4 regions of the Pseudomonas sp. AN-B15 genome follow, and region 1 is predicted to be linked to each of the others. Evidence: predicted binding sites of a transcription regulator. Region 1 holds the regulator's gene; each other region holds the start of a gene.

Region 1 (7,914 bases):
CGACCTACGCCGCCCCGGCGCGTCCGGCGCCGGCACCTGCACCGGCATCGGCGGGTGTCGATCCGCGTGCGCTGGATTCGATGCGTTTCGAATTGAACAGTCTGCGTGAGCTGATGGAAGTACAGCTCGGCACCCTGGCCTGGAACCAGCTGCAAGGCAGCCGTCCGGCACAGGCCAATCTGTATCGCCGCCTGCAGCGCATCGGTCTGTCCGGGCCGTTGTCGCGCGACCTGCTGGCGATGATCACTGACATCGAAGAACCGCGTCAGGCCTGGCGCATGTTGCTCGCGCACCTGGCGCGGATGATTGCCGTACCGGAAGTCGAGCCGCTGGAAGAGGGTGGAGTGATTGCCATGGTCGGCCCGGCCGGCATGGGCAAGACCACCACCCTGGCCAAACTGGCTGCGCGCTACGTGCTCAAGTACGGCGCGCAGAATGTCGCGCTGGTCAGCATGGACAGCTTCCGCATCGGTGCGCAGGAACAACTCAAGACCCTGGGGCGGATTCTCAACGTGCCGGTGACCCACGTCGACCCGGGCCAGTCGCTGGTGCAGGCGCTGGATCCATTGCTGCGCAAGCGCGTGGTGCTGATCGATACCGCCGGCCTGCAGGCCAGCGATCCGGCGCTGCGCATGCAGCTGGAAAGTCTGGCCGGGCGTGGCATCCGTTCAAAAAATTATCTGGTGCTGGCAACCACCAGCCAGAAACAGGTTCTAACCGCCGCTTATCACAGTTACAAGCGTTGCGGGCTTGCCGGCTGCATCCTGACTAAACTGGATGAGACGGCCAGCCTTGGCGAAGTGTTGAGCCTGGCGATCAGTCATGAACTGCCGGTCGCGTACCTGACCGATGGCCCACGGATTCCGGATGATCTGCATCTGCCGCGCCGTCATCAGCTGGTCAGCCGCGCCGTCAGCGTGCAAATGCAGGAAGAACCCAGCGAAGAAGCCATGGCTGACATGTTCGCTGATATCTACCACAGCCCGACCAAGCAGGTTGGCTGAGGTAATGAACAGTTTTTGTACCTACATCGATGGTCTGCCATGCATTGTTCCGGTTGTGAACGCGCAGCCAGTAATGTGGCCTCCGTCTATGCAAGACAAGGTAAAGAAATAACATGGGCAGCATGCATCCCGTACAGGTGATCGCGGTGACCGGCGGCAAAGGTGGCGTCGGCAAGACTAACGTGTCAGTGAACTTGTCTCTGGCGCTGGCAGAGCTTGGCCGTCGGGTCATGCTGCTGGACGCCGACCTGGGGCTGGCGAACGTCGACGTTCTGCTGGGGCTGACCCCCAAACGCACGCTGGCCGATGTCATCGAAGGCCGCTGCGAACTGCGCGACGTGCTGTTGCAGGGCCCCGGCGGGATCCGCATCGTGCCGGCCGCTTCCGGCACCCAAAGCATGGTGCACCTGAGCCCGGCGCAACATGCCGGTCTGATTCAGGCGTTCAGCGACATCGGCGACAATCTCGATGTACTGGTGATCGACACCGCTGCGGGCATTGGTGACTCGGTAGTCAGTTTCGTGCGCGCGGCGCAGGAAGTGTTGCTGGTGGTCTGCGACGAGCCGACCTCGATCACCGACGCCTACGCGCTGATCAAACTGCTCAATCGCGACTACGGCATGAACCGCTTCCGCGTCCTCGCCAACATGGCGCAGAGCCCGCAGGAAGGGCGCAATCTGTTCGCCAAGTTGACCAAGGTCACGGATCGCTTTCTCGACGTCGCCTTACAATACGTCGGCGCGGTGCCGTACGACGAAAGCGTGCGCAAGGCCGTGCAGAAGCAGCGAGCAGTCTATGAAGCCTTTCCGCGTTCCAAGTGCGCGCTGGCGTTCAAGGCGATCGCGCAGAAGGTCGATACCTGGCCGCTGCCTGCCAACCCGCGTGGGCACCTTGAGTTTTTCGTCGAGCGCCTCGTGCAGCAAACGGCAGGGCCAGTGTTATGACCGCCAGCGGTATGAACTACTACAAGAAATCGGCACGTGACGCGCAGTACGAGTTGATCGAGCGTTACGCGCCACTGGTCAAGCGCATTGCCTATCACTTGCTGGCGCGCTTGCCGGCGAGTGTGCAGGTCGAAGACCTGATTCAGGCCGGGATGATCGGCCTGCTCGAAGTCTCGACCAAATATGACGCCAGCAAAGGCGCCAGTTTCGAAACGTACGCGGGCATCCGGATCCGCGGCGCGATGCTCGATGAAGTGCGCAAAGGGGATTGGGCACCTCGCTCGGTTCACCGCAACACCCGTATGGTCAGCGACGCAATTCGCTCAATTGAAGCTAAAACCGGCCGTGATGCTAAAGATCACGAGGTTGCGGCCGAACTCCAATTGAGTCTCGATGATTACTACGGGATTTTGAATGACACCCTGGGCAGCCGGCTGTTCAGTTTCGACGACCTGCTGCAGGACGGCGAACACGAAGGGCTGCACGAGGATGGCGCCAGTGCTCATCTTGAGCCGTCACGCGATCTGGAAGATGAACGCTTCCAGGCTGCGCTGGCGGACGCGATTGCCAATTTGCCGGAGCGTGAGCGACTGGTGTTGGCGCTGTACTACGACGAAGAACTGAACCTCAAGGAAATCGGTGAAGTCCTTGGCGTCAGTGAATCGCGGGTCAGCCAGTTACACAGCCAGTGCGCGGCCCGTTTGCGGGGGCGTTTGGGGGAGTGGCGAGCGCGCTGAAGGCAGTGTGGGGACACTGCGAACGAGGCTGGTGCGGTGATGAACGGCACCGGTCTTGCTCTGTTGTGCTCCAGACAGTCATCGAGTGCTTTGCCGGATTGATTGAAATGGCGCGTCCAGGTGCTGGGCGCGTTTAAGACTGCTTGGAGGTCGAATTGGACAAGAACATGAAAATCCTCATCGTTGATGACTTCTCAACGATGCGGCGGATCATCAAGAACCTGCTGCGTGATCTGGGGTTCACCAACACCGTCGAGGCCGACGATGGCACCACTGCCATTCCGGTGCTCAACAGCGGAAGCATCGACTTTCTGGTAACGGACTGGAACATGCCGGGCATGACCGGTATCGACCTGCTGCGCCACGTGCGTGCCGATGAAAAACTCAAGCACCTGCCCGTGCTGATGGTGACTGCCGAAGCCAAGCGCGAGCAGATCATCGAAGCGGCCCAGGCCGGCGTCAACGGCTACGTGGTCAAACCTTTCACGGCTCAGGCGCTGAAAGAAAAAATCGAGAAGATTTTCGAACGCATCGGCTGATGAACGCGCGGGGGAGCTATGGAGCATAACGAATCTTCACAGGGCGATTTCGAATCGACCCTGAAAAAACACGCGGTCGAACTGGTCGAGAGCCTTGAAAAAGGCAGGTTCGGCGACGCTGTGCAACTGATCCATGAGCTCAATCAGACCCGTGACCGTGGCCTGTATCAGGAAGTGGGCAAGCTCACACGCGAACTGCACAGTGCGATCGTCAACTTCCAGATCGATCCGCACATGCCGCAGGCCGAGGAAGTGTCGCAAATCACCGACGCCACCGAACGCCTGGGCTATGTGGTCAAGCTGACCGAAGCCGCGGCCAACCGCACCATGGATCTGGTGGAAAGCGCGACCCCGGTGGTCAATGGCCTGGCTGAAGAAGCCCAGGCGCTGAGCACCGATTGGGGCCGCTTCATGCGTCGTGAAGTCGGGGCTGAAGAGTTCCGCGAACTGGCGCGCCGGGTCGACGGTTTTCTGTCACGCAGCAGCACGGACAACCGTGCGGTGTCGAGCAACCTGAACGACATCCTGCTGGCTCAGGATTACCAGGACCTCACCGGTCAAGTGATCAAGCGTGTGACCCAGCTGGTCACCGAAGTCGAAAGCAATTTGCTCAAACTCGTCCTCATGGCCAGTCAGGTTGACCGCTTTGCGGGCATCGAACACGACCGTGCCGCGATGCTTGCAGAAAAAGATCCACAAAAACATCTCTCGCAGGGTGAAGGTCCGCAGATTCATGCCGATAAACGAGAAGACGTTGTGTCCGGTCAGGACGATGTGGACGATTTGTTATCCAGCCTCGGATTCTAGAGTTTTGGAATTTTAGGTTTTTTGGGTTTTTAGACCTGTAGGAGCACCCCATTAATGAGCTTCGGCGCCGATGAAGAGATCCTTCAGGATTTCCTGGTTGAGGCCGGCGAGATTCTTGAGCAACTGTCCGAGCAACTGGTCGAGCTGGAAAGCCGCCCGGATGACGCAGATCTGCTCAACGCAATTTTTCGCGGTTTCCACACTGTAAAAGGGGGCGCCGGCTTCCTTCAGCTCAACGAGCTGGTGGAGTGCTGTCACATCGCCGAAAACGTGTTCGACATCCTGCGCAAGGGTGAACGTCGCGTTGATGCAGAACTGATGGACGTGGTGCTTGAAGCATTGGACGCGGTGAACAGCATGTTCAGCGAAGTCCGTGAACGTGCACCGATCACGGCCGCCACTCCGGAACTGCTGGCCGCGCTGGCGCGTCTGGCCGAACCGCAATCGGCCGACGAAGCCCCGGCTTCGCCGGTGGCCGAGATGATCGAAGAGCTGGTCGTCGAAGGCGATTCGAACGATTCGGGCGACATCACCGATAACGAATTTGAACAGCTGCTGGATTCGCTGAACGCCGTCAAGGCCGAAGCCGAAGCCCCGGCCGCTGCTGCGCCTGCGCCGGCTGCCGATGCGGCCGCCAGCGATGAAATCACCGACGCCGAATTCGAGTCGTTGCTCGATCAACTGCACGGCAAAGGCCAGTTCGCGCCAGACGCCGTCGCACCGACTGCGGCTGCTCCAGCGGCACCGGCGGCGGGTGACAGCTCGGACATCACCGACGACGAATTTGAAGCACTGCTCGATCAGTTGCACGGCAAGGGCAACTTCGCCGTCGAAGCACTGGAATCGGCTATTGCTGCGGCACCGGCGGCGCCTGCCGCACCGGCGGCCGCCGCTGCCGGCAGCGATCTGATCAGCGATCACGAGTTCGAATCGCTGCTCGACGAATTGCACGGCAAAGGCAAGTTCACTGACGTTGGCGCCGCTGCTGCGGGCACCGCGTCGACCGTGGCTGCGCCTGCCGCCAAGGCTGCCGCTCCGGCTGCTGCGCCAAAAGCGGCACCCAAGCCTGAACCGAAAGCCGAAACGCCGAAACCGGCTGCCGCTGCTGCACCGGCTCCGGCCCGTGCGCCCGCTGCACCGCCGCCGGAAAAACCGGCCAGCGAAGCCGAGACCACCGTGCGGGTCGATACCGCGCGTCTCGACGAAATCATGAACATGGTCGGCGAACTGGTGCTGGTGCGTAACCGCCTGGTGCGCCTGGGTCTCAACAGCGGCGACGAAGCGATGTCCAAGGCCGTGTCGAACCTCGACGTGGTCACGGCGGACTTGCAGACCGCGGTGATGAAGACCCGGATGCAGCCGATCAAGAAGGTCTTCGGGCGCTTCCCGCGTCTGGTTCGTGACCTGGCGCGTCAGCTCAAGAAAGAGATCAACCTGGAACTGGTGGGTGAAGAAACCGACCTCGACAAAAACCTTGTCGAGGCCTTGGCCGACCCGCTGGTCCACTTGGTGCGCAACGCGGTCGACCATGGCATTGAGTCGCCGGAAGAACGCGAAGCTTCGGGCAAGGCCCGTGGCGGTCGCGTGGTACTGGCGGCCGAGCAGGAAGGCGACCACATCCTGTTGTCGATCTCCGACGACGGCAAGGGCATGGACCCGAACGTCCTGCGTTCGATCGCGGTAAAACGCGGTGTGATGGACAAGGACGCGGCCGATCGCCTGAGCGATACCGAGTGCTACAACCTGATCTTCGCCCCGGGTTTCTCGACCAAGACCGAGATCTCCGACGTGTCCGGCCGTGGTGTCGGCATGGACGTGGTGAAGACCAAGATTTCCCAGCTCAACGGTTCGATCAACATCTACTCGACCAAGGGCCAGGGCTCGAAGATCGTCATCAAGGTGCCGCTGACACTGGCAATCATGCCGACCCTGATGGTGATGCTCGGCAATCAGGCGTTTGCGTTCCCGCTGGTCAACGTCAACGAAATCTTCCACCTCGACCTGTCGACCACCAACGTGGTGGATGGCCAGGAAGTGGTGATCGTGCGGGACAAGGCGCTGCCATTGTTCTACCTCAAGCGCTGGCTGGTCAGCTCCGCCGCTCACGAAGAGCAGCGTGAAGGCCATGTGGTGATCCTGTCGGTGGGCACCCAGCGGATCGGCTTCGTCGTCGATCAACTGGTCGGCCAGGAAGAAGTGGTCATCAAGCCATTGGGCAAAATGCTGCAGGGCACTCCGGGCATGTCCGGCGCCACCATCACCGGTGACGGCCGCATCGCGCTGATCCTCGATGTTCCAAGCATGCTCAAGCGTTACGCGACGAAGCGTATTTGAATCCGGGGCAGCGGGGCGATGACGTCCCGCTGCACCTAATGGAGTGTTTATGGCAGTCAAAGTCCTGGTGGTGGACGATTCGGGTTTTTTCCGCCGCCGCGTCTCGGAAATTCTTTCAGCGGATCCGAGCATCCAGGTGGTCGGCACGGCCACCAACGGTAAAGAGGCGATCGATCAGGCCCTGGCCCTCAAGCCGGACGTGATCACCATGGACTACGAGATGCCGATGATGGATGGCATCACGGCCGTGCGGCACATCATGCAACGCTGCCCGACCCCGGTGTTGATGTTCTCCTCGCTGACCCACGAAGGCGCCCGGGTGACCCTGGATGCGCTGGACGCTGGCGCGGTGGATTTCCTGCCGAAGAATTTCGAAGACATCTCGCGTAACCCGGAGAAGGTCAAACAACTGCTGTGCGAGAAGGTCCATAGCATCTCGCGCAGCAATCGTCGTTTCAGTGCCTACAGTGCGCCGGCTCCGGCCGCTGCACCGACGCCTGCGCCAGCCCCGGCGGCTTCGAGTTTCAGCAGCCACAGCACTGCTGCTCCGACGCGTCCGGCGCCGGCTCCAGCACCTGCTCGCGCGCCAGCCGCCAGCGCGTCGTCGCCGGCTCCGAAACGCAAAGCCTACAAACTGGTTGCCATCGGTACCTCCACGGGCGGTCCGGTTGCGCTGCAACGGGTGCTGACTCAGTTGCCGGCAAACTTCCCGGCGCCGATCGTGCTGATCCAGCACATGCCGGCGGCGTTCACCAAGGCCTTTGCCGAGCGTCTGGACAAGCTGTGCCGCATCAGCGTCAAGGAAGCCGAGGATGGCGACATCCTGCGTCCGGGCCTGGCGCTGCTGGCCCCGGGTGGCAAGCAGATGATGATTGACGGCCGTGGCGCGGTGAAAATCCTGCCGGGCGACGAGCGTCTGAACTACAAGCCGTGCGTGGACATTACCTTCGGTTCGGCGGCCAAGTCCTACGGCGACAAAGTTCTGGCGGTGGTCCTCACCGGCATGGGCGCCGACGGCCGTGAAGGCGCGCGTCTGCTCAAGCAGGGCGGCAGCTCGGTATGGGCCCAAGACGAAGCAAGCTGCGTGATCTACGGCATGCCGATGGCCATCGTCAAAGCCGATCTGGCTGACGCGGTCTACGGCCTGGACGACATCGGCAAGCACATTGTCGAGGCGTGTATCTGATGGATGTTTTAAGCCTTATCGGGATTATCCTGGCGTTCGTCGCCATCATCGGCGGCAACTTCCTTGAAGGCGGTCACCTCGGCGCGCTGGCCAACGGCCCGGCGGCGCTGATTGTTCTCGGGGGCACCATCGGTGCAGCGCTGCTGCAATCGCCGATGAGCGCCTTCAAGCGCGCCATGCAGATTCTCGCCTGGATCCTGTTTCCGCCACGGGTGGATCTGGCTGGCGGCATCGACCGCGTGGTCAACTGGAGCCTCACCGCGCGCAAGGAAGGCCTGCTCGGCCTGGAAGGCGTCGCCGATGCTGAACCCGACAACTACTCGCGCAAGGGCCTGCAACTGCTGGTCGACGGCGCCGAGCCGG
Region 2 (7,914 bases), 1.3 Mb from region 1:
GCCAAGGGCGCGAAAGAGTTCGGTGGCAAGTTCAAGGTGACCCTGTCGATGCTGCTGGAAATGCTGTTCTCCATGCTGCTGGCGCCGGTGCGGATGATTTTCCACACCCGTTTCGTCCTGGCCGCGTTCCTCGGCTGGGCCGCGACCTGGAACTCGCCGCAGCGTGACGACGACTCCACGCCATGGAGCGAGGCGGTCAAGCGCCACGGTCCGCAGACCTTGCTGGGTTTCTGCTGGGCGCTGCTGGTGATCTGGCTGAACCCGAGCTTCCTGTGGTGGCTGGTGCCGATCGTCGGTTCGCTGATGCTGTCGATCCCGGTGTCGGTGATTTCCAGTCGTGTCGGTCTGGGCCTCAAGTCCCGTGACGAGAGCCTGTTCCTCATCCCGGAGGAATACAATCCGCCGCAGGCGCTGCTGGCCACCGATCAGTACACCCATGAAAACCGTTGGCACGCGCTGAACGACGGCTTTATTCGTGCGGTGGTCGATCCACAGCAGAACGCCCTGGCGTGTTCGCTGGCGACCTCCCGTCACGGTCAGGCCGAGCCGATCGAGTGGCTGCGTCAGGAGCGTGTGCGTCACGCGATCAAGGTCGGTCCGGCCGGGCTGAACAACCATGATCGCCTGCAACTGCTGAGCGATCCGGTGGCCCTGGCCCGTCTGCACGAGCAGGTGTGGGCCGAAGGTCACGCCGAGTGGCTGGACGCATGGCGGGCCTCGGTGAAAGCCGATCCCCACGCGCCGCTGCTGCCGTTGCGACCGCTGAGCATGCAGGCTCAGCCGGCCTAAGAAAAAGCCCCGCCAATGCGGGGCTTTTTTTTAAAAGATCGCAGCCTTCGGCAGCTCCTGCAGGGTTAGGCGCACACCTGTAGGAGCTGCCGGAGGCTGCGATCTTTTGCTTTTAAAACCCTCCCTGCAACAACAAATCCCCGCAAAAAACCTTGTGCAAACGGACGAGTGCGTTAGCATCCGTCCCCGAATTGGCGCACCCGGGCATTTTTGCCCATCACGGCTGGTTTTCGCGCCGCACATGCAATGGTTTTGGGGACTTGAAGATGAAGAAGTATCTGTCGATGCTGCTGGTCGGCGTCACGGCACTGGTTGCAGTCAATGCGGCGCACGCCGGTGCAATCGATGACGCGGTCAAGCGCGGCACGTTGAAAGTCGGTATGGATCCGACCTACATGCCGTTCGAAATGACCAACAAGCGCGGCGAGATCATCGGCTTCGAAGTCGACATCCTCAAAGCCATGACCAAGGCCATGGGCGTCAAGCTGGAACTGGTCTCCACCGGTTATGACGGGATCATCCCGGCGCTGATGACCGACAAGTTCGACATGATCGGCAGCGGCATGACCCTGACCCAGGAGCGCAACCTGCGCCTGAACTTCAGCGAACCGTTCATCGTGGTCGGCCAGACCTTGCTGATCCGCAAGGAGCTGGAAGGCACCATCAAGTCCTATAAAGACCTGAACACCGCCGACTACCGCATCACCTCCAAGCTCGGCACCACCGGTGAGATGGTCGCCAAGAAGCTGATCGCCAAAGCCAAGTACCACGGCTACGACAACGAGCAGGAAGCGGTGCTCGACGTGGTCAACGGCAAGGCCGACGCGTTCATCTACGACGCGCCGTACAACGTGGTCGCGGTGAACAAGGTCGGCGCCGGCAAACTGGTGTTCCTCGACAAGCCGTTCACCTACGAGCCGCTGGCCTTCGGTCTGAAGAAGGGTGATTACGACAGCCTCAACTTCATCAACAACTTCCTGCACCAGATCCACGAAGACGGCACCTACGATCGCATCCATGACAAGTGGTTCAAGAGCACCGAGTGGCTCGAGGACATGGAATAAGCCCGGTAGTTGTGGCGAGGGAGCTTGCTCCCGCTCGGCTGCGAAGCAGTCGTAAACCGGTTGACTCGTTGTACCCGACGTTGCGCGGTGGCTGATTTCAGGGCTGCTGCGCACCCCAGCGGGAGCAAGCTCCCTCGCCACAGAGGGAGCGAGCATCCTGATCGATATGGATTTGCTCTTAGATGAAACAGAAAAAAGCCCAATGGCCCTGGCACGTCCTGACCGTGCTGGTGCTGGTCGGCCTGGCGGGCGCGTTGTATTACGCCACGTCGCTGATGTCCTACGAATGGCGCTGGAACCGCGTGCCGCAGTACTTCGCCTATCAGGCCGAAGAGTCCCAGCGCGCCAGCGACATCTCCACCGTCACCGAACTGGTGCGCAAGGGCGGCAGCGCGCAGGTCACCCTGCGCAACGACGCCGGTGACGAGCAGCACCTGACCGTCGACGAAAACAGCCTGCAATTCGCTCAGGGCGACGATGTGGCGGAAGGCGACGTCGTAGGCGTAACCCGGCATTGGGCGGCAGGGCCGCTGCTGTGGGGGCTGTGGACCACGCTGTGGCTGTCGGTGGTGTCTGGGGTACTCGGTCTGCTGATCGGTCTGGTCACCGGGCTGTGCCGCCTGTCGAGCAACCCGACCCTGCGCGACCTGTCGAGCATCTACGTCGAACTGGTGCGCGGCACGCCGCTGCTGGTGCAGATCTTCATTTTCTACTTCTTCATCGGCACGGTGATGAACCTGTCCCGGGAGTTCGCCGGGATCGCCGCGTTGTCGCTGTTCACCGGTGCCTACGTGGCCGAGATCATCCGCTCCGGCGTGCAGTCGATTGCCCGCGGGCAGAACGAAGCGGCGCGTTCGCTGGGTCTGAGTGCTGGCCAGTCGATGCGCCATGTGGTGCTGCCGCAAGCGTTCAAACGCGTACTGCCGCCGCTGGCCGGGCAGTTCATCAGTCTGGTCAAGGACACCTCGCTGGTGTCGGTGATCGCGATTACCGAGCTGCTGAAAAGCGGCCGTGAAGTCATCACCACCTCGTTCTCGCCGTTCGAAATCCTGTTCTGCGTCGCCGGCCTGTACCTGTTGATCAACCTGCCGCTGTCGAAAATCGCCAGCCGGCTTGAGCGGAGGCTCGCGCAAAGTGATTGAAGTCCGCGATCTGGTAAAAGTCTTCGACACCCGTGGCCAAGTAGTGCGGGCGGTGGATAACGTCACCACCACGGTGGCCAAGGGTGAAGTACTGGTGGTGATCGGCCCGTCCGGCTCCGGCAAATCGACCTTCCTGCGCTGCCTCAATGGCCTGGAAGCGTTCGACTCGGGTTCGGTGAGCATCGACGGCCTGCAACTGGCCGACCCGAAAACCGACGTCAACGCCTACCGCCGCGAAGTCGGCATGGTCTTCCAGCATTTCAACCTGTTCCCGCACATGACGGTGCTGGAAAACCTCTGCCTGGCGCAGAAGGTCGTGCGCAAGCGCGGACAGAAGGAAAGTGAAGCCAAGGCCTTGGCGTTGCTGGAGAAGGTCGGTATCGCGCAAAAAGCCCGCGAATACCCGTCACGTCTGTCCGGCGGTCAGCAGCAGCGCGTAGCGATCGCCCGGGCGCTGGCGATGGACCCGAAAGTGATGCTGTTCGACGAGCCGACATCGGCCCTCGACCCGGAAATGGTCGGTGAAGTGCTGGACGTGATGAAGAACCTCGCCGTGGAAGGCATGACCATGGTCTGCGTGACCCACGAAATGGGCTTCGCCCGGGAAGTGGCGGATCGGGTGCTGTTCTTCGATCACGGTAAATTGCTGGAAGATGCGTCCCCGGCGGAGTTCTTCGATGCGCCGAAGGATCCGCGGGCGCAGGCTTTCCTGCGTCAGGTCTTGTAACGGCGGCGTTCTCCCGGACGCCATCGCTGGCAAGCCAGCTCCCACAGTAAATGGGTTGAACACGAACTTTGTGAACGACTGGAAACCTGTGGGAGCTGGCTTGCCAGCGATAGCATCACCTCGGTCCACAGTGAACCGAGGTCGATGGATCACCTCAAACCTTGAACCGCCCCACCAGCATCTGCAGATGTGTCCCCAGCCGCGCCAACTCAACACTCGACGCCGCCGTCTCTTCACTCGCCGCTGACGTCTGATCCGATACATCCCGCACATTCAGCACACTGCGGTTGATCTCTTCAGCCACGGCGCTCTGCTGCTCTGCCGCTGCGGCAATCTGCTGGTTCATCGCCTGAATCGCCGACACGGTACGGGTGATGCTTTCCAGCGAGCCACCGGCGCGGCGGGTCAGTTCGACGCTGCTGTCGGTCAGGCTGCGGCTGTTGTCCATGATCGTCGCCACTTGCTGGGTGCCGGTCTGCAGGCCGACGATCAGCTCTTCGATCTCTTCCGTGGACTTCTGCGTGCGCTGGGCGAGGCTGCGCACTTCATCGGCGACCACCGCAAAGCCACGCCCGGCTTCACCGGCACGCGCCGCCTCGATGGCGGCGTTGAGCGCCAGCAGGTTGGTTTGCTGGGCCACCGACTTGATCACGTCGAGCACGCTGCCGATCTTGTCGCTCTCGCGCTTGAGTTCGCCCATAGCCTCGGTGGAGTGGCCAACCTCGGTCGCGAGGCGCTCGATCTGCGCGATGGCTTCACCCACCACTTTGTCGCCTTCGCGGGCCTGCTGGTCAGCAGCGACGGCCGCTTCCGAAGCTTCCTCGGCGTTGCGCGCGACTTCCTGCACCGTGGCAGCCATTTCGTTCATGGCGGTGGCGACCTGGTCGGTCTCGACTTTCTGATTGTTGACCCCGGCGCTGGTCTGCTCGGTGACGGCAGACAACTCTTCGGCGGCACTGGCGATCTGCGTGACGCCGTCGCTGATGCCGCCGATCAGCTCGCGCAGACCTTGGGTCATGCTCTGCATCGAGCGCTGCAACTGGCCGAGTTCGTCGCGGCGCTGCGACACCAGATTATGCGTCAGGTCGCCGGCGGCCACCTGTTCGGCGACTTTCAGGGTCTGGTTCAGCGGAATGATGATCTGTCGGGTGATCGCCCATGCGGCCAGCAAGCCGAAGGCTAAGGCGAGCAAGGTGGCGATGATCAGCATGTTCTTGGCGTGCGCGGCATCGGTGTCGCGCACCACGGTTTGCGATTGCGTGAGCTGCTTGCTGACGTCGAGCAGGATGTCGCCCTGAGCTGACATGCGCGCCAGAGCCTTGGCACTGGCGACCTGCGAGTCGCGGAACTGGCTGACCGCCGCGCGATAAGCCTTGAGCGAATCAGTGGCCTGTTGCAGGTTGGCGATATGCTGCTCGGGTAGCTTGGCCGGCAGGGTTTCGAGGTTTTTCAGGGCGTTGTCGATGGCGTCGAGCGCAGGTTGTTCGGCTTCGGTCTTGCCGCTGTAGGTATAGCCACGCACCTGGAAGCGCGCTTGCTGGATCAGTTTGCTCAGATCGATCACCGCGTTGAACTGCGCAATGCTGTCGCCCTGGAGCATGGATTTCTCCACCTCGGCGACCTTGGCCACGGCGTTGTCGGCGGTGGCGCCGAGTTTGCTGCGGGCGTCTTCCCGGTTGGCCCCGGCCTGCACCATCTCGGCGAAGGCGCGTTTGTATTCGGCGACGGCGGCCAGTTGCTGGTCGACTCTGGCGGCATCGGCTGGTTGTTCGATCAGGCCTCGGGCGGTTTGCAGGCCGCTGTCGAGCTTGGTCAGCAACTCGTTGACCGCGCCCGGGCCTTGTTCGCCGCGACGAGCTTCATAGTCCAGACGGGCCAGGCGCAGGTCCTTGGTCAGTTCATTGAGGCTGGAGATGAAGCCGAGCTTGTCGCCACGGCTGATGATGCCGCTCATGCCGGTCCAGCCGGTAAAGGTGATCAACAGGGTGAGCAACAGCACCAGGCCGAAACCGATACCCAGCTTGCGTTTGACGCTGACGTTTCCAAGATTCTCGGCTAACCAACGGTACATGCGACGACTCCCCTCGGACCACTAATTGGACTTATGGGGACTGTATCGGCTGGGTGATGGCAATCTGTAACCCGATTTGTCCGACACCGCCCTTGTGTAGGAGCTGCCGCAGGCTGATCTTTTGATCTTGCTGTTAAAAAAACAAGATCAAAAGATCGCAGCCTGCGGCAGCTCCTCCAGGGAGAGGTGTGTCAGAACAGGCGGGCGAGCAGGGCGGTGACGGCGGTTTCGACGCGCAGGATGCGCTCGCCCAGTTGCACCGGTTGCAGGCCGGACTTGGCAAGCAGGTCGATCTCGTAAGGAATCCAGCCACCTTCGGGGCCGATCGCCAGCGTTACCGGTTCGCTCAACGCGCGCGGGCACGGCGGAAAATTGCCAGGATGGCCGACCAGGCCGAGGGTGCCTTCGGTTATCGCAGGCAGTCGGTCTTCGACGAACGGCTTGAAGCGCTTCTCGATAATGATGTCCGGCACCACGGTATCGCGGGCCTGTTCGAGGCCGAGGATCAAATTCTCGCGAATCGCCTCCGGCTCCAGAAACGGCGTCTGCCAGAAACTCTTCTCGACCCGGTAGCTGTTGACCAGAATCACCTTCGACACGCCCATGGTCGCCACGGTCTGGAACACCCGGCGCAGCATTTTCGGCCGTGGCAGGGCCAGTACCAGCGTCAGCGGCAGCTTGGCCGGTGGCGGTTGATCGAGGCTGACGCGCAACTCGGCTTCGCCGGCCTCGAGGCGCAGCAGTTCAGCCGAACCCATCAGCCCATTGATGCGCCCGACGCGCAGGCTGTCGCCGACTTCGGATCGATGCACTTCCTGCATGTGCGTCAGGCGCCGGTCACGCAGCACGACGCGGTCGGCCGCGATGAAGTCGGCCTCTTCGAGCAACAGCAGGTTCATGCCTGGGTCGCTGGCGGCTGGTCGTTGTGATCGTCAGCCGGCGTTTCGTCCGGGCGTTCGCGTTTGCTGACCAGGCTGCCGAACAGAATGCCGATTTCAAACAGCATCCACATCGGCACGGCCAGCAGGGTCTGCGAGAAGATGTCCGGCGGCGTGAGGATCATGCCGACCACGAAGCAGCCGATGATCACGTACGGACGGATCTTCTTCAGGTATTTGACGTCGACCACGCCGATCCACACCAGCAGCACCACGGCCACCGGGATTTCGAACGCGACGCCGAAGGCGAAGAACAGCGTCATCACAAAGTCGAGGTAACTGGTGATGTCGGTCATCATTTCCACGCCGGCCGGAGTGGCCGCGGCGAAGAACTTGAAGATCAGCGGGAACACGAAGTAATAGGCGAACGCCATGCCGGTGTAGAACAGCAGGATGCTCGACACCAGCAGCGGCACGGCGACGCGTTTCTCATGCTTGTACAGGCCCGGCGCGATGAAACCCCAGATCTGGTGCAGGATCACCGGAATCGCGAGGAACAGCGAGACCATCATCGTCAGCTTCAGCGGCGTGAGGAACGGTGACGACACATCCGTGGCGATCATCGTCGCACCGGCCGGCAGGTACTGGCGCAGCGGCGTCGAGACGAAGGTGTAGATCTGCTGGGTGAAGGCGAACAACCCGGCGAAGATGATGAACACCGCCGCTACACAACGCAGCAGGCGGGTGCGCAACTCGGTGAGGTGCGATACCAGCGGCATGTGCTGGTCGTTTTCGGGGAGATCGCTCATGGGGCTCGCGGCGGCAAAGTGGTGTCGTGAGGCGCAGGTGTGATCGGCGCGGCGGTTGGAGATACGTGTTCAACCGAAGTTTCTGTAGCAGTCGGCACGGGGGCTGGCGGCGCTACAGCGGCGGCAGGTGCAGGTGTCGGAGCTGTTACAGCTGGCGCGGCTGGCGCATGAATCGTCTGCTCACCCACATGCTCAACCGGCGTAGGCTCCTGCTGAACCGGCGTGAAAATCTTCCGCGCCTCCTGCTCCAGCGACAGGATGTGTTCGTTGTGCAGTTGCCGGCGGATTTCGTCGGCACCGATTTCACGTTCAACTTCCTGTTTGATCGCGTTGAAGCTGCGCTTCAGCCGGCCGACCCACAGGCCGGCGGTGCGCGCAGCGCCCGGCAGACGCTCGGGGCCCAGCACCAGCAGGGCGACGAGGCCGACGAGCAG
Region 3 (7,914 bases), 1.2 Mb from region 1:
GTCAGGCTCGCCAGGTCGTCGTGCACCCGATGCTGTTGCAGTTGCAAGCCACAGGCGCAGCGAAACAACTGATGCAGCTCGAACCAAAGTTGCTCCGGCGCCGGGCTATACAGCTGCGCGGCGCGCAGCAGTTGTCCCTTGAGCGCATGCGCGGCGCGTTGCAGGGCCTGACTGACCAGCGCCGCACGATCCTTGTGGTACTTGGGCACGATGCGCAGCACGATCTGTTTGTAACCGATGGCCAACTGACTTTGCAGTGCCTGACACAGGTTGCTGATCTTGCGCGAACGGTCATCGAGCATGATCGCCTGATGCAAGAAGTGCCGCTCCAGATGCTGACAGACGAAATACACCTCGGGGCGCAGCAGCTCCAGCAGTTGCAGGCGATTGTCACTGGGGGTCAGCAATTGATTGAGTTCGCCCAGGCCTTGGTACAACTGGCGGGCGGTTTCGCCGATGTTGGCCTTGGGCAGGCCGGCGATCCAGCGCTTGAGGTCGCGCGGGGTGGCTTCGCAGAACGACAGGCGCGACTGCGTGGGAATCGGAGCGCTCAGCAGCGGGGGGGAGATGGTCTGGCTCATGCCAAAAACCATAGCAGCAAATGAGCGTGTCAGCCTTCAACCGGTAGGAGCTGCCGCAAGCTGCGATCTTTTGATCCTGGTTTTTAAAAACAAAGTCAAAAGATCGCAGCCTGCGGCAGCTCCTACGCGGGGGCGCTGATGTCTCAGGCTTTTGGCAGTGCCAAGCCTTGACCCATTTGTACTGGCGAACCGGCGACCAACTCTTCAGCCCATTTCACCTGATCCGGGCCAAACAGCACGATCGCGGTCGAACCCAGCTTGAAGCGTCCCAGTTCTGCACCTTTTTCCAGATGAATCGGCGCACGGGCAGCTTCGTCGTAGCGGAAGGTTTTCAGCTCGCGCTTCGGCGGGGTCACCAGACCGGCCCAGACGGTTTCAATCGAAGCGACGATCATCGCGCCCACCAGCACCACGGCCATCGGCCCGCGCTCGGTGTCGAAAATGCACGCCACACGTTCGTTGCGGGCGAACAGTTCCGGCACGTTTTCTGCGGTGGTCTGGTTGACCGAGAAAATCCGGCCCGGGATGTAGACCATTTCGCGCAGGGTGCCGGCCAGCGGCATGTGCACGCGGTGGTAATCCTTCGGCGACAGGTAAATGGTGGCGAAGTCGCCGCCCATGAACGGTGCGGCATTCGCCGCATCACCGCCGAGCAACTCCAGCACGCTGAAACTGTGGCCCTTGGCCTGGAACACACGACCGTGTTCGATCGGGCCGAGCTGGCTGACCGCGCCGTCGGCCGGGCTGAGGATCGCGCCCGGGGTCTGATCCAGTGGACGCGCGCCGTCTTTCAGGGCACGGGTGAAGAACGCGTTGAAGTGCTCGTAGGCGGTCAGGTCTTCGACCAGCGCTTGCGACATGTCCACCTGATAACGCTTGGCGAACCACTGGGTGAAGGCATTCTTGAACCAGCGCACGCGGCACTCGGCAATGCAGCCGGCCAGACGCGACAGCAGGTGATGAGGCAGCAGGTACTGGCTGAGGATAAACAGACGCTCTTTCATTAGTTGTCCTTAGAACCTTGAATCTCGACAGGCGTATCAGGGTGGTTGCCCCATTCGCCCCAGGAACCGGCGTAGCCCTTGACCCGCGGATAACCGAGGGACTTGGCCACCAGATAAGTGAAGCCCGACCGGTGATGGGTCTGGCAGTGGGTAATGATTTCTTTGTCCTTGGTGATCCCGAGGTCTTCGAGGATCTGCGGCATGTCCGTGCGGATCCGCAGTTGACGCGCCTTGTCCATGCCGGCGGTCCACTCGAAGTTCACCGCGCCGGGGATATGTCCGCCCTTGGCGGCCAGCACCTTCTCGCCGGAATATTCCAGCGGCCCACGGGCATCCCAGATCGCCAGATCGGCGGCGCCGAGACGGCTTTGCAGGTATTCGCGGGTGGCGGTCGGCCCTTCGTGCAGGGTCAGCGCCACCGGGCCGCCCACCGCAGGCGGCACCTGGATCGACATCGGCATGCCCGCTTCCAGCCACGCCGGCAGACCGCCGTCGACATAGTGGTACTTGTCATGACCGATCACGTCGAGCAGCCAGATGAAACGCCCGGCCCAACCGCCGCCCTCGTCGTCGTAGACCACGTAGACCGCATCCTGGCGATGCCCCAGCTCACCGAACAACGCCTCCAGATCGGCTTTGGCCGGCAGCAGCCCCGGCGCCGGCGGCTGGCCGAGCTGGGTGCGTTTCGGGTCGACAAAGCGTGCGCCGGGAAGATGACCTTCGGCATAACGGGCAGGGCTGGTCAGATCCACCAGAATCAGTTCAGGGGAATCGAGACGCGGGAGCAGGTCGCTCGGCTCGATGACGAGCGGCAAGCCAGAGAAGTCAGACATGTGAGGTCTCCAGAGCACAAAGGGGGGGATTGTAGCGCAGCCTCATCGGCCACGGCTGCTAAAGCTGTGCAGGGCTTTCTCGATGCATTGTGCGGTTTTGCCGAATGCCTGCACGGTGATGTCGGCGAACGGCCCGCCGCCCTGATCGGCCACGACGATCATGATCACCCGGCCGTTATTGACCAGTGAGCGCAGGAACAGGTGCTCGCCACGGAACAGCGAACGCAGGCCCGGCGGCAACAATGCGGAAAACTGTGCGTTGTTCTCGGGGTTGATCCGCACTTGTGCCTGCTGCGCGAGTAACCGTTGCAGGACTTTGCTCTGACTGACGACAAAATTCAGCGCGGCGGCTTCCTTCGGCAAACCGAAGGTCTGGTGTACGCGCAGATTGGACTGCGTGCGGTCGGCCATCAGAATCATCACCCGACGCATGCCGCTGGCGACCAGCGCATCGCGCGCGGCGACGGTCAGGCTCATGGCATTGGTGAAGCGGCTCGGCTCGGCCAGCAGTTCGGCGCATTGTCGGCGCCACTGCGTCAGGTCCTCGGCACTCGGCGCGGCCGCTGGCAGCATCCCGGCCGGCAAGCGATGGGTACCCCACGGCCACAATAATGAAACGGCCGGGTGCCACAGATCGGGCATGGCATGCTGGCGCGCACTGTTGGCGGCTTGCTGGTGCAACTGCTGCTGCACTTCATCCATCGAGATTTGCAGATAAAGGCTGGTCAGGTACTGCCAGCGCTCGCTGTGCGGACTGTCCCAGGCCTGTTGCGCCGACAGCGCCAGACCGTTGGCCAGCAATACGGTGTTGGCCGGTTGATTGAGCCAGCGGCGCAAAGTCGGATCGTCATCGAGGCGATTCTGCTGGCGCAGCGGATGCTCGCTGTCGCGGGCGATACGCAGCACTTTCACCAGTTCGCGCTGTTCGCTGAGCAGCAGTTTATAGCCTTGCTGCACCCAGATCGGCAGGTGCCAGACCTGTACCAGTGCCTCGGCGATCTTCAGCAGGCGTACGCCAAACAGTTGCTTCTCGACCACCAGCGCCGATTCGCCCTTGTGGATCACCCGCAGTTCCCACTCTTCGAGCAACTCGGGAAACGTCAGCGCCAGCGGCCATAACGGCGACAGAAACAACAGGCTGCCCCAATGAATGTCCTGCCACAGGCGCGCGAGGCGACTGGCGAAAAAACCGTTGGCCTGTTGTGTGGCGTGCTGGCTGATCATTTGCAGTTGGCGCAGGGCCTTGGGGATCTGCAGCTGCGGTTCGACCGGCAGGCGCGCGAGCAATTCTTCGGTACGCGCCAGGCCCAGACGGTTGATCGCCACCTCGAGATTTTCCGCCGGTGCGGCCAGGGTGCCGTGGGTGTGACGATTCGCCTCACGGATGATGCTCAAGGCCAGTGCCGGGCTGTCCTGCATCAGGTCGGCGATGTCGCGCAGCGAACTGCGGTTGTCACGGATCGCGCGGCACACCTTGTCGTGAGCCTCTTGCGGCACGGGCAGCCGGACGCTGTCGAGCAGCTTGACCCAGCCTTCGAGGGTGGTCGGTTTTACGGGTGGGACGTTCGTTTCATTAGCCATGTCTGGACGGGATCTTCACTGACTGTAGACGCGCCCGGCATGGGCTAAATTGGCTTTTCGCCTGAACTGGCTATAGTCTGGCGCAGTTTTGCCGATAAGTAGAAGAAGAGATTTTTTAACTTCCGAATATGACCTTGAACCCGACTTAAACAAGTACTTTCTACCTATGGCTAAAATTATCGGCATCATCGTCGTATTCGCGAGCGTGCTCGGCGGATACGTGCTCTCCCACGGCAAAATTGCCGCCCTGATCCAGCCCTTCGAGGTGATGATCATCGGTGGTGCGGCCCTCGGTGCATTCCTGCAGGCCAACCCCGGTTACATGACGATGCACGTGCTCAAGAAATCCCTGAGCATGTTCAGTTCGCGTTTCAGCCACACGTTCTATCTGGAAGTGCTGGGCCTGATCTACGAGATTCTCAACAAGAGCCGCCGCGAAGGCATGATGGCCATCGAAGGCGACATCGAAGACGCTGCCGCGAGCCCGATCTTCGCCAAGTACCCGGCCGTGCTCAAAGACGAGCGCATGACCGCGTTCATCTGCGATTACCTGCGCATCATGTCCTCCGGCAACATGGCTCCGCATGAGCTGGAAGGCCTGTTCGACATGGAGCTCTACAGCCTCAAGGAAGACCTTGAGCACCCGTCCCATGCGGTGAACGGCATCGCCGACGCCATGCCCGGTTTCGGTATCGTCGCGGCGGTACTGGGTATTGTGGTGACCATGGCATCTCTGGGTGAAGGCGATCAGAAATCCATCGGTCTGCACGTCGGTGCGGCACTGGTCGGTACCTTCTTCGGTATTCTCGCGGCCTACGGTTTCTTCGGCCCGTTGGCGCATTCCCTGGCCCACGATGCCAAGGAAGAACTGAACGTCTATGAAGCCATCAAGGCCTCGCTGGTGGCGTCGGCTTCCGGCATGCCGCCATCGCTGGCGGTGGAGTTCGGGCGCAAGGTGCTGTACCCGGCGCACCGTCCAAGCTTCGCCGAGCTGGAACAAGCCGTTCGCGGTCGCTAAGCCATGGAAAATAATCAGCCGATAATCATCAAGCGCGTCAAGCGCATAGCCGGTGGGCATCACGGCGGGGCGTGGAAGATCGCCTTCGCCGACTTCGCCACGGCGATGATGGCGTTCTTCCTGGTGTTGTGGTTGCTGTCCACCGCAACACCGGAGCAGAAGATCGCCATCGCCGGTTACTTCAAGGACCCGGTCGGCTTCTCCGAAAGCGGCACGCCGTACATCATCGATCTGGGCGGCACACCGACCCTGGCGCCGGAAAACACCCTCAACCCTGAAGTGAAATCGCAGCCGCAACCGGACAAGGTCACGGTCGACACCGAGCAGGTCGAAGGCATGGCCGAACAGGTCGAGAAAGAACGCCTGGAGCTGTTGCTGCAAGAACTGCAGAACAAGGTCGACGAGAACCCGCAGCTGCAGAAGTTCAAGGATCAGATCCTGTTCGAGATCACCCCGAACGGCCTGCGCATCCAGATCATGGACGCCGAAAACCGGCCGATGTTCGACTCGGGCTCGGCACGTCTGAAGCCGTACTTCGAAGACATCCTGCTGGCCATGGCCGACACCATCAAAGCGGTGCCGAACAAGATCAGTATCAGCGGTCACACGGATGCCAAGCCGTACACCGGCACCGGCGATTTCGGTAACTGGGAGCTCTCGGCGAATCGTGCCAACGCCGCGCGGCGTGCACTGGTGGCCGGCAGTTATCCGGATTCGCAGGTGGCGCGGGTCGTGGGTTATGCCTCGTCGGCGCTGTTCGACAAGGAAAACCCGTTCAACCCGGTCAACCGCCGCATTGACATCGTGGTCCTGACCAAAAAGGCGCAAGCGGCCATCGAAGGCTCGCAGGGGGCCGATGCGGCCAAACCTGCTGCCGAAGGTCAGAACGGCGCCGCTCCGGCGACGCCGGTCGATCCGAACGCGTTGCCGGCAGACCAGCAACCGGTACCGGCCCACGAGTTGCGCGAACGCTTGAACCTGTTCGACGACGCCGCACCGAAACCGGCCGCGCCGGGGACTGCGGCGCCAGCGCCGTCTGCTCCGCCAGCCGCTGCACCGGCCCCCGCGCCGAAGCAGTGACCGACAAAAAAGCCGACAGTGATGTCGGCTTTTTTGTGGCTGTTGATCGGCTTCAAAAGCCGCGTCGAATCCGGTTTTTCAGTTGTTCATGGAACAGATCGGCGTTGCGCTTATAGGTACCACTGAAGGATTCGTTGCTCGAATCCAGCGTCATCGAGCGCTTGCTCGACACCTCTTCACGATAGGCATCAATGAAGAAATTCAGATCATTGGCCGTACTCAGCTTCGGCCACTTGTCCAGATACTCCGGCAACTGCGCTTGCCCGGTGCGGAACGAGCAGATCCGCCGGTTGCTGATGGTCGCTTCGCCGATTTCGAACGGCACCCACCACGACAGCGCAGTCTGCTCCGAAACCACCGCCAGCAGGTGCGTGCATTCGGTGATGTTGCGGGTGATCACGCCGGTGATGTCGTCGGTGGTCTGCGACTCCGGGTCGAGCACATCAAGGTAAGTCTTGATGTTGGCCTGTATCAGTCGGCTGTTGATAGCCATGGCCTGCGGGCGATCCATGTGGCGGTAGCTGATGAAAACCGGCATCAGAAATGTCCTTTTATGGTGAGTTCGCGGTAATAGGCGCCGAGTGCGGTGAGGCGGCAGCCCGTGGAGTGAATGGCGGCGTAATACATGTGCTCGGCTTCCACCGGTTCGATCAGGCTGTGGCGGTTGCACTTTTGCAGTTGCGCGAAGACCTCACCGTGCTCCGGGTCGAATGTCGTTTCGGTAGGTTCGTAGCTGGGATCGAGGGCGAACATCGACTCGGCTTCGGCAAACCATTCCGGCAACTTGCGCAGGATCTCTTTGGGGATCAGCGGCGAGACCTCGCGCAAGGAAATGAACTGCGAAACGTTGGTCTTGAATACCGGACGCTGTTCCCAGGCGTCGAGCGCGTTGTCGACGAAGGAATACAGGCTGCCGGGGGTAATTTTGCCGAGAATGTTCGCCGCCCCACCGTGCAGGGCCTGCAACAACAAAGCGGTGAAGACGCCATGTTGCGTACCCTCCATGGCCGGCTCCTCCTTTTTGCAGGCGGTGAGAATGGTCATGCCTTCACCGACCACGCTGCTTTCACTGCGCAAGGCTCGGACCTCACCGGCCGAGCCGCCTTGGCAGCAATCGAGGATGATCACTTTGTTTTTGATGCGCGTGGCTTTGGTGGCCCAGTTGAGAACGTCGCTGATGCGGATGCCGTCCTTGGCCGTGCGATAGTCCTGCGGGATCAGCATGCCTTCATCGGTGTCGACATCGAAGCTGCCGTGGCCGGCGAAATACAGCAGGGCGACGTTGCAGTCGCCGGAAAACAGTTCGCGAATCTGGTCTTCAAGTTTTTCCCGGCTCAGGTAGTCCTCTGCGGACGTCAGCACCACGTTCTTGAAATTCGGATCGCCGTTGGCGTCGGTCTTCAGCACCGAAGCCATGGCCATGGCGTCATTGCTGCAACCGCTCAGTCGCGAAACATGGGTGTAGTCGTTAATGCCGATAAACAGTCCCTTGCGCATGGTTACACCGCCGTGTGCTGGCGGATCGCACCGATGATGCTATTGGTATTCCACGCGCACTCGGCGTGCGCCGCATTACGCACCACCGTGGAAATGCGGTCGGCACCGAACGGTTTGATCGCGATGATCACTTTGCCCATGCGCTTGGCGATCTCGATTTCCTTGTTGATCCACTTGCTGTAGGTCGAATACATCCCGGCCATGATCAGCACCACCGAGCACGGGCGAATCTTGTTTTCGATGGCCTCTTCGAGCTGCCTGTCGGTCTGCGCGCCCATGACCGGGTTGTGCGGCGGCACGGAAAAATTCTTGAAACTGAA
Region 4 (7,914 bases), 2.1 Mb from region 1:
TGCTGACGCTCGAGCATGTCGCGCAGGACCAGTTTGCCGATGGCGTCTTCGACGGTCATCTCGCCGTCTTCGTCTTTTTCCAGGGTGTTCTTCAAGGCCTCGATCAGGAACCAGACGTTGCTCATCCGGTAGTCCGCAGCCTTGTCGCTGGAACTGTTGGTACGCAGCCAGTTCTCGTAGTCGATGTCCATGACCATGCTGCGCAGGGCCGAGATCGGGTCTTCGCCGGCGCACTGTTCACGGACCTTGTCCATAAAGCGTTTGAAGCGCGACAGGCGATCGGTGAAGCGGCTGTCCAGATGCTCGCCCAGACCGATTTCGTCAGTGGCGGCGTACATCGAGATCTTGCGTTCGGTGGCGTAGTTGCCGAGTTTTTCCAGGGTCGTGGAGCCGATTTCCCGGCGTGGCACGTTGATCACCCGCAGGAAGGCGTTGTCGTCATCCGGGTTCACGATCAGGCGGAAGTAGGCCATCAGGTCCTTCACTTCCTGACGCCCGAAGAAACTGTTGCCGCCGCTCAGGCGATACGGCACTTGGTGGTGCTGCAACTTCAGTTCGATCAGCTTGGCCTGGTAGTTGCCGCGATAGAGAATCGCAAAATCGCTGTACGGGCGGTCGGTACGCAAGTGCAGGCTGAGGATTTCCATGGCCACGCGCTCGGCTTCGGCGTCCTCGTTGCGGCAGCGGATCACGCGGATCTCGTCGCCGTGGCCCATCTCACTCCACAGCTGCTTTTCGAATTCGTGCGGGTTGTTCGAGATCAGCACGTTGGCGCAGCGCAGGATGCGGCTGGTGGAGCGGTAGTTCTGCTCCAGCATCACCACTTTCAGCGACGGATAGTCGTCCTTGAGCAGCATCAAGTTTTCCGGCCGCGCGCCGCGCCAGGCGTAGATCGACTGGTCGTCGTCGCCCACCACGGTGAACTGGTTGCGCTTGCCGATGAGCATTTTCACCAGCAGGTACTGGCTGGCGTTGGTGTCCTGGTATTCGTCGACCAGCAGGTAACGCACCTTGTTCTGCCACTTTTCGAGAATGTCGGCGTGCTCTTCGAAGAGCTTTACCGGCAGCAGGATCAGGTCGTCGAAGTCCACCGCGTTGAACGCTTTGAGTGTGCGCTGGTAGTGGGTGTAAACGATGGCAGCGGTCTGTTCCTTGGGATTGCGCGCGTTTTCCAGCGCCTGGGCCGGCAGGATCAGGTCGTTTTTCCAGGCGCCGATCATGTTCTTGATCTCGTCGACGCCGTCGTCGCCTGCGTATTCCTTTTGCATGATGTCGGTCATCAGGGCTTTGACGTCGGTCTCGTCGAAGATCGAGAAACCGGGTTTGTAGCCCAGCCGCGCATGCTCCTTGCGGATGATGTTCAGGCCCAGGTTGTGGAAGGTGCAGACCGTCAGGCCGCGACCTTCACCGGCACGCAGCAGGGTGCCGACCCGCTCCTTCATCTCGCGCGCAGCCTTGTTGGTAAAGGTCATGGCGACAATGTACTGGGCGCGGATGCCGCAGTTCTGGATCAGGTGCGCGATCTTGCGGGTGATCACGCTGGTCTTGCCGGAGCCAGCGCCGGCGAGCACCAATAGAGGGCCGCCGACGTAGTTCACGGCTTCTTGCTGCCGGGGATTGAGTCGGGACATACGAAAATTCGGGAGTCGTTGACGAAATGGGCCGGCATTTTAACAGGCTCAGCGATTTGTGCTGCTCTCTCCGACTTGTGACGCACCACGCGATTCAAATTTGCCGGTTTTGTTACTTTCGCGGAGGATACACAGTGATTTTGCGGCTAATGTTCTCATTCGTGACACAAAATAACGTTCTGATAATCGTTGTCATTGAGCATCGCAACGGCATAATGCCCCGCCCACATCATTGCAGAGTCTAGGGAGCTAGCTTGTCTACGCCTGTCGAACCCTTGCGTTTGCTGCTACTGGCCGAAGAGCCAGCGTGGACAGCGTTATTGCGCGAGTGTCTGGCTCCGATGGGGAGCGCGGCGGTGCTGATCAGCGCGCCGAGCTGGGAGTCGGTCAGCAGTCTGTTCGAAGACAATCGCCACGCGGTGTTATTGACCGTTCCCGCGTTGCAGCCGGCCCCGGGCCGTTGCAGCCTGCCGACGGTGTTGCTGCTGGAGCACGAACCCGCCACTGCGCCAGTGGGTGTCAGTGACTGGCTGGTGTTTGACGCGCTTGACGCCGGCATGCTGCGCCGCTGCCTGCGCCACGTGCGTGAACGCGGCGTGCTGGAAAACACCCTGCAACGCCTGGCCGAACAGGATCCGCTGACCGGCATCGCCAACCGTCAGGGCTTCCAGACCCTGCTCGCGGCGCGTCTGGCGGAAAACGACGGCCGTGGCCTGGCCCTCGGGCATCTCGACCTCGACAACTTCCGCCACGCCAACGACGCCCTCGGCCATCAGGCCGGCGACCGGCTGATCCTGCAGGTCGTTGCGCGGCTGAAAAGCCAGCTCGAGGCCGGTGATCAACTGGCGCGGCTGGGCAGCGACGAATTTGCCTTGCTGATCGACACTCGCCGTGCGCCACAACGCGCCGAGTGGATGGCCGAACGCATCACCGAAGCCTTGTCCGAGCCGTATTGGGTCGATGGCGAAAGCCTGTTGATCGGCTCCAGCCTCGGCATCGCTCATGCCCGCGCACAAGGTGGCGCCGATCCGCTGATGTGGCATGCGCACATCGCCATGCAGCAGGCCAAGAGCACCCAGGGCTGCACGTTCCATATCTTCAACGAACGCATCAACCGCAACGCGCGGAGCATGGCCGACCTCGAAAGCGAACTGCGCCGGGCCTTGCGTCGTGATGAGCTGGAGCTGCACTACCAGCCACGGCTGAATCTGGCGGACGGACAAATCGTCGGCCTCGAAGCGCTGGTACGCTGGCGTCATGGCGAGCGTGGTCTGCTGCCGCCGAGCGAATTCGTGCCGCTGGCTGAACAAAGCGGTTTGATCGTGCCGCTGGGTTACTGGGTGATTTCCCGCGCCCTGCGTGACATGCAGGCGCTGCGCGAGCGCGGGCTGCCTGCGCTGCACATGGCAATCAACCTGTCATTCCGCCAGTTTCAGGACAGTCAGTTGCTGCCGACGCTCAGTCGGCTGATTGCCGAGCGTGGGGTCGAGGCGCAGTGGCTGGAATTCGAACTCACCGAAACCGCCGTGATGCGCCGCAGCGATCTGGTCAAACAGACCATGGATGCCCTCGGCCGCCTCGGCGTGCGCTTCTCGCTGGATGACTTCGGCACCGGGTTCTCATCGTTCGTGCACCTCAACAGCCTGCCGATCACCTTGCTGAAGATCGACAAGAGCTTCGTCGGCGGCATGGAGCAGCGCGAAGAGAACCGCAAACTGGTGCACGCAATGATCAACCTCGCGCACAACTTGCATCTGGAAGTGGTGGCCGAAGGCGTGGAAACACCGGAACAGCTGGAATTGTTGCGCGGCTTTGGCTGCGATCAGGTGCAGGGATATCTGATCAGCCGGCCGTTGCCGTTGGCGGAGTTGGTTGAGTACCTGACGTTTGGCTCAAGCCAGCAGGTTTCTGTGGAGGCCGTTTAAAAGATCGCAGCCTGCGGCAGCTCCTACACAAATCCCTGTAGGAGCTGCCGAAGGCTGCGATCTTTTGATCCTAATCTGCGCGAACGGCCTCAAACCTCTGTGACACAGGCTCCAGCCGGATCATTCGCTTCATCTTCCATTCAAACGCCAGCGTCAGGCTCACCGCCGCACACGCCAGACCCAGCGCCAGACCCCACCAGACGCCCGTTGGCCCCCAATGCAGGTGGAACGCCATCCACCACGCCGCCGGCGCGCCGATCAGCCAATAGCAACCGAGGCCGACCAGAAACGTGGTTTTTGCGTCCTTGAGTCCACGAATGCAACCCATGGCAATCGTCTGTGTACCATCGAACAGCTCAAACCATGCCGCCACCGCCAGCAGGCTCACCGTCACGCGGATCACCTCGGCAAACGCCGGGTCGTGGTGATCGAGGAACAACCCGACCAGTTGATTCGGCAACAGCCAGAACACCATGGCGAAACCCAGCATTACCACTGCACCGAAGACGATGCCGACCCGGCCGGACATGCGTGCATCGCTGAGTTGCCCGGCGCCGTAGTGCTGGCCGACACGCATGGTGATCGCGTAGGACATCCCCGCCGGCACCATGAACGCCACCGAAACGATCTGCAGGGCAATCTGGTGTGCGCCCAGTTGCGTGCTGCCCATGGTGCCCATGCACAGCGCGGCGAAGGCGAACAAACCGACCTCCACGGCATAGGTGCCGCCAATCGGCAGGCCGAGCCGCCACAGTTCTTTCAGATATTGACGATTTGGCCGCGACAGGCCGGCGCGCAACGGGTAAGCGTCGTAGGCCGGATGCCGACGGATGTGCCAGGCCAGCGCCAGCGCCATGCAGTTGGCAACGATTGCCGTGACCAGGCCGATGCCGGTCAGCCCCAGTTTCGGCAGGCCGAACAGGCCGGTGATCAGCGCGTAATTGAGCAGGAAGTTGGCCACGGTGCCGCCCAGGCTGATGACCATTACCGGCGTCGCCCGGCCGATCGCACTGGTAAAGCCGCGCAGGGCCATGAAGCTCAGATAGCCGGGCAGGGCAAAGGGCAGGGCGATGAGGAATTGCCCGGCAGCATGGACATTGGTTTCGGTTTGGCCGAACAGCAGTAACACCGGTTTCAGATTCCACAGCAGCAGACCGGCGCCCAGCGCCATCAGCCATGCCAGCCATAATCCGGCCTGAGTCAGGCGGGCCGCGCCGATGATGTCGCCGGCGCCCTGCCGGATCGCCACCAGGGTGCCGACCGCTGCGATCACGCCGATGCAGAAAATCGACACGAACGAATAACTTGCCGCGCCCAGTCCGCCACCGGCCAGCGCTTCGGGACTCAGGCGCGCCATCATCAGCGTGTCGGTCAGCACCATCAGCATGTGCGCCAACTGTGAAGCAATCAACGGCCCCGCCAGCCGCAGGATGGCCCAGAGTTCGGTACGCACAGGATGCTGCATGGTCATCACCACCCATTTATCAAAGGGAACACGAGACCGTCGATTCTCGGCGCTTGGCAGGGTTTGCACAAAAGGATAAAAAGGATGGGTGGCATGATTAAAACTCATCATGAGAACACCCCGTCGGGTTGACCGGATGCCGCTAGAGGAGCTTTGTGTATGTCCCGTCGTCTTCCACCCTTGTATGCCCTGCGCGCATTCGAAGCGGCGGCGCGGCACAGCTCGTTCACTCGGGCGGCCGAGGAGTTGTCGATTACCCAGAGTGCTGTCAGCCGGCACATCAAGACGCTGGAAGAGCATTTCGCCTGTAAACTGTTTCACCGCAGCGGACGCAACCTGCAACTGACGGAATCGGCGCGGATGTTGTTGCCCGGCATTCGCGAGGGCTTTGCAGCCCTTGAGCGCGCCTGCAACACCTTGCGCGCCGAGGACGACATCCTGCGCATGAAAGCGCCATCGACCCTGACCATGCGCTGGCTGCTGGCGCGACTCAGTCGTTTCCGCCATCTGCAACCGGGTAACGAAGTGCAATTGACCAGTGCGTGGATGGACGTGGATTCGGTGGATTTCAACAATGAGCCATTCGATTGCGCGGTACTGCTCAGTGACGGGCACTTCCCGCCGGACTGGGAGGCCAGCCTGCTGTTTCCCGAAGAACTGATCCCGGTCGGCGCGCCGAACCTGCTGAACGATCAACCCTGGGACGTGGCGCGGCTGGCCTCCACCGAGTTGCTGCACCCGACCCCGGACCGGCGTGACTGGCGCAGTTGGCTGGAGCATATGGGGCTGTCCGATCAGGTCTCGCTCAAGGGTGGGCAGGTGTTCGATACCCTCGAACTGGGCATGATCGCTGCCGCCCGTGGCTATGGGGTATCGATGGGGGATCTGCTGATGGTCGCCGAGGATGTGGCGCAGGGCCGCTTGAGCCTGCCGTGGCCGACTGCCGTCGCCAGTGGCCTGAATTACTACCTGGTATGGCCGAAAACCCGTCCGGGAGGTGAACGTTTGCGCCGTCTCAGTGATTTTCTGCAAGGCGAAGTGCGCGCCATGGTGCTGCCGCAGGTCAAGCGCTTGAGCTGAAACGTTTGAGCCGCCACAATGCCGGCCTTGCGCCATAACCCCGCTATTTACTCAAGTATTCGGTTTAACCGCCGAAAATGAGCATGTGGGACCGTCGTGCCGGTCTCCACGATTCCACCCCCATTATTAGAATTTTCCGAGCAGGTGCTGCGATCAAGGAGGATCCGGTGGCTCGGCCAGGAGCTGTTCATGTCTCAACCTCGCGCTCGGATCGCTTCGCAGCTGGGCCTCGCGCTCGCTGTGATATTGGCGATCGTCATCAGCGGCAGTACGGTATTCGCCCTGCGTTCGCTGGATTCCGCCAATCTCGCCACCCGTGAAGAACACCTCGCCAGTGAGGCGAGGCTGCTGGCTGACCAGTTGAGCACCTTCCACGGCACGCTGCGCGAGAGCACCCAGCGCCTGAGCGGGTTGTTCGAGAAGCGCTTCAGCGCGGGCCTGAGCATTCACCCGGATGAACCGGTGAACGTCGCCGGCACCCAGACCCCGGGCCTGCACCTGGGCAGTGAAGTGCTGAACAACAACTTCAAGGAAGTCGACGAGTTCAAGCAGATGACCGCTGGTGTCGCCACGCTGTTCGTGCGCAGCGGCGAAGATTTCGTGCGCGTCAGCACCTCGCTGACCAAACAGGACGGCACGCGCGCCATCGGCACTTTGCTCGATCATGCGCACCCCGCCTATGCCAGGTTGATGGCGGGGCAGGGCTACGTCGGCCGTGTCTTGTTGTTCGATCGTTCCTACATGACCCAATACACCCCGGTGCGCGACAGCAGCGGCAAGGTGATTGCGGTGTTGTTCGTTGGTTTTGACTACACCGATGCGCAGAACGCCCAGTTTGCCAATCTCAAGCGTTTCCGCATCGGCCAGACTGGTTCGTTGGCGCTGCTGGATGAGCAGAATAAATGGCTGGTGGCGCCGGCCGGCGTGCAAGCGCTGGATCAGGCCGTTCCGGTGATCAAGGGGCTGGCGGCGAAACCGGGCAAGGGTGAGTTCTGGAGCGACACCTCTGAAGACTTTTACAGCATTGCTGTTCCGTTCGAGGGCGGGCCTTGGTCGGTGGTGGCGAGCATGCCGAAAACCGAGATCCGCGCGGTGACCTGGAGTGTCGGTACGCAACTGGCTATCGGCAGTCTGCTGGCGATGTTGTTGGCGGTCGGTTCGGTGGTCTGGCTGCTGCGCAGCAAACTGGCGCCATTGAGCGATCTGGTACGTCAGGCCGAAGCCTTGGGCGCCGGTGATCTGAGCGTGCGCCTGAACGTGTCGAGCAATGACGAGATCGGCCAGCTGTCCCGCGCGTTCAACCAGATGAGCCAGGCGCTGTCGACCATGGTCGAGCACATCCGCCGCGCCTCGCAAGAGGTCAACAGCCGCGCCCAGGCACTATCCGGTTTGTCCGGTGGTGCGTACGAAGGCATGGAACAGCAGTCCGGCGAAATCACCAGCATGGCCGGCGCGGTGGAAGAGTTCAGCGCGACCTCGCTGAACATTGCCGACAACATGGGCGCGACTCAGCGTCTGGCGCAGGAAAATGCCCAGCAAACGCAGATCGGTCGCAGCTCGATGGAAGAAGCTTCGTCCTCGCTGGAACAAATCGCTGGCGCGCTGAACACCACGGCGTCCGTGATCAACACGCTGGGTCAACGCTCTCAGGAAATTGGCGGCATCGTCAGTGTGATCACTTCGATTGCCGAACAGACCAACCTGCTGGCGCTCAACGCGGCGATTGAAGCGGCGCGGGCCGGTGAACAGGGCCGTGGTTTTGCCGTGGTGGCTGATGAAGTGCGTAACCTTGCGTCGCGCACCCGTCAGGCGA

What was found. Region 1 encodes FliA, which starts transcription of late flagellar genes. Its sites were predicted from a motif close to CTAAAGTTTNNNNNNNNNNNGCCGNTAA; they were not measured.
Region 2: GTQ41_RS02005 (methyl-accepting chemotaxis protein) is a predicted target of FliA. The motif match lies at 5,836-5,863, and genes of this name have one in related genera.
Region 3: motA (flagellar motor stator protein MotA) is a predicted target of FliA. The motif match lies at 4,070-4,097, and genes of this name have one in related genera.
Region 4: GTQ41_RS27280 (methyl-accepting chemotaxis protein) is a predicted target of FliA. The motif match lies at 6,152-6,179, and genes of this name have one in related genera.

What each region holds. Positions count from the first base shown of each region.
Region 1 is NZ_CP049737.1:1,761,964-1,769,877, forward strand. It holds gene flhF (flagellar biosynthesis protein FlhF) at 1-1,004, shown strand, start outside; gene fleN (flagellar synthesis regulator FleN) at 1,118-1,948, shown strand; gene fliA (RNA polymerase sigma factor FliA) at 1,945-2,685, shown strand; gene GTQ41_RS08120 (chemotaxis response regulator CheY) at 2,853-3,224, shown strand; gene GTQ41_RS08125 (protein phosphatase CheZ) at 3,243-4,031, shown strand; gene GTQ41_RS08130 (chemotaxis protein CheA) at 4,086-6,365, shown strand; gene GTQ41_RS08135 (chemotaxis response regulator protein-glutamate methylesterase) at 6,415-7,551, shown strand; gene GTQ41_RS08140 (flagellar motor protein) at 7,551-7,914, shown strand, end outside.
Region 2 is NZ_CP049737.1:442,517-450,430, forward strand. It holds gene mdoH (glucans biosynthesis glucosyltransferase MdoH) at 1-789, shown strand, start outside; gene GTQ41_RS01990 (transporter substrate-binding domain-containing protein) at 1,056-1,853, shown strand; gene GTQ41_RS01995 (amino acid ABC transporter permease) at 2,036-2,995, shown strand; gene GTQ41_RS02000 (amino acid ABC transporter ATP-binding protein) at 2,988-3,722, shown strand; gene GTQ41_RS02005 (methyl-accepting chemotaxis protein) at 3,877-5,793, opposite strand; gene GTQ41_RS02010 (16S rRNA (uracil(1498)-N(3))-methyltransferase) at 5,985-6,692, opposite strand; gene tatC (twin-arginine translocase subunit TatC) at 6,689-7,480, opposite strand; gene tatB (Sec-independent protein translocase protein TatB) at 7,477-7,914, opposite strand, start outside.
Region 3 is NZ_CP049737.1:602,678-610,591, forward strand. It holds gene GTQ41_RS02635 (hypothetical protein) at 1-581, opposite strand, end outside; gene asd (archaetidylserine decarboxylase) at 725-1,585, opposite strand; gene rhdA (thiosulfate sulfurtransferase) at 1,585-2,418, opposite strand; gene GTQ41_RS02650 (HDOD domain-containing protein) at 2,461-3,999, opposite strand; gene motA (flagellar motor stator protein MotA) at 4,166-5,017, shown strand; gene motB (flagellar motor protein MotB) at 5,021-6,097, shown strand; gene GTQ41_RS02665 (toll/interleukin-1 receptor domain-containing protein) at 6,150-6,635, opposite strand; gene GTQ41_RS02670 (caspase family protein) at 6,635-7,594, opposite strand; gene GTQ41_RS02675 (TIR domain-containing protein) at 7,597-7,914, opposite strand, start outside.
Region 4 is NZ_CP049737.1:6,007,495-6,015,408, reverse strand. It holds gene rep (DNA helicase Rep) at 1-1,631, opposite strand, end outside; gene GTQ41_RS27295 (bifunctional diguanylate cyclase/phosphodiesterase) at 1,886-3,556, shown strand; gene GTQ41_RS27290 (NorM family multidrug efflux MATE transporter) at 3,627-5,027, opposite strand; gene GTQ41_RS27285 (LysR substrate-binding domain-containing protein) at 5,181-6,101, shown strand; gene GTQ41_RS27280 (methyl-accepting chemotaxis protein) at 6,291-7,914, shown strand, end outside.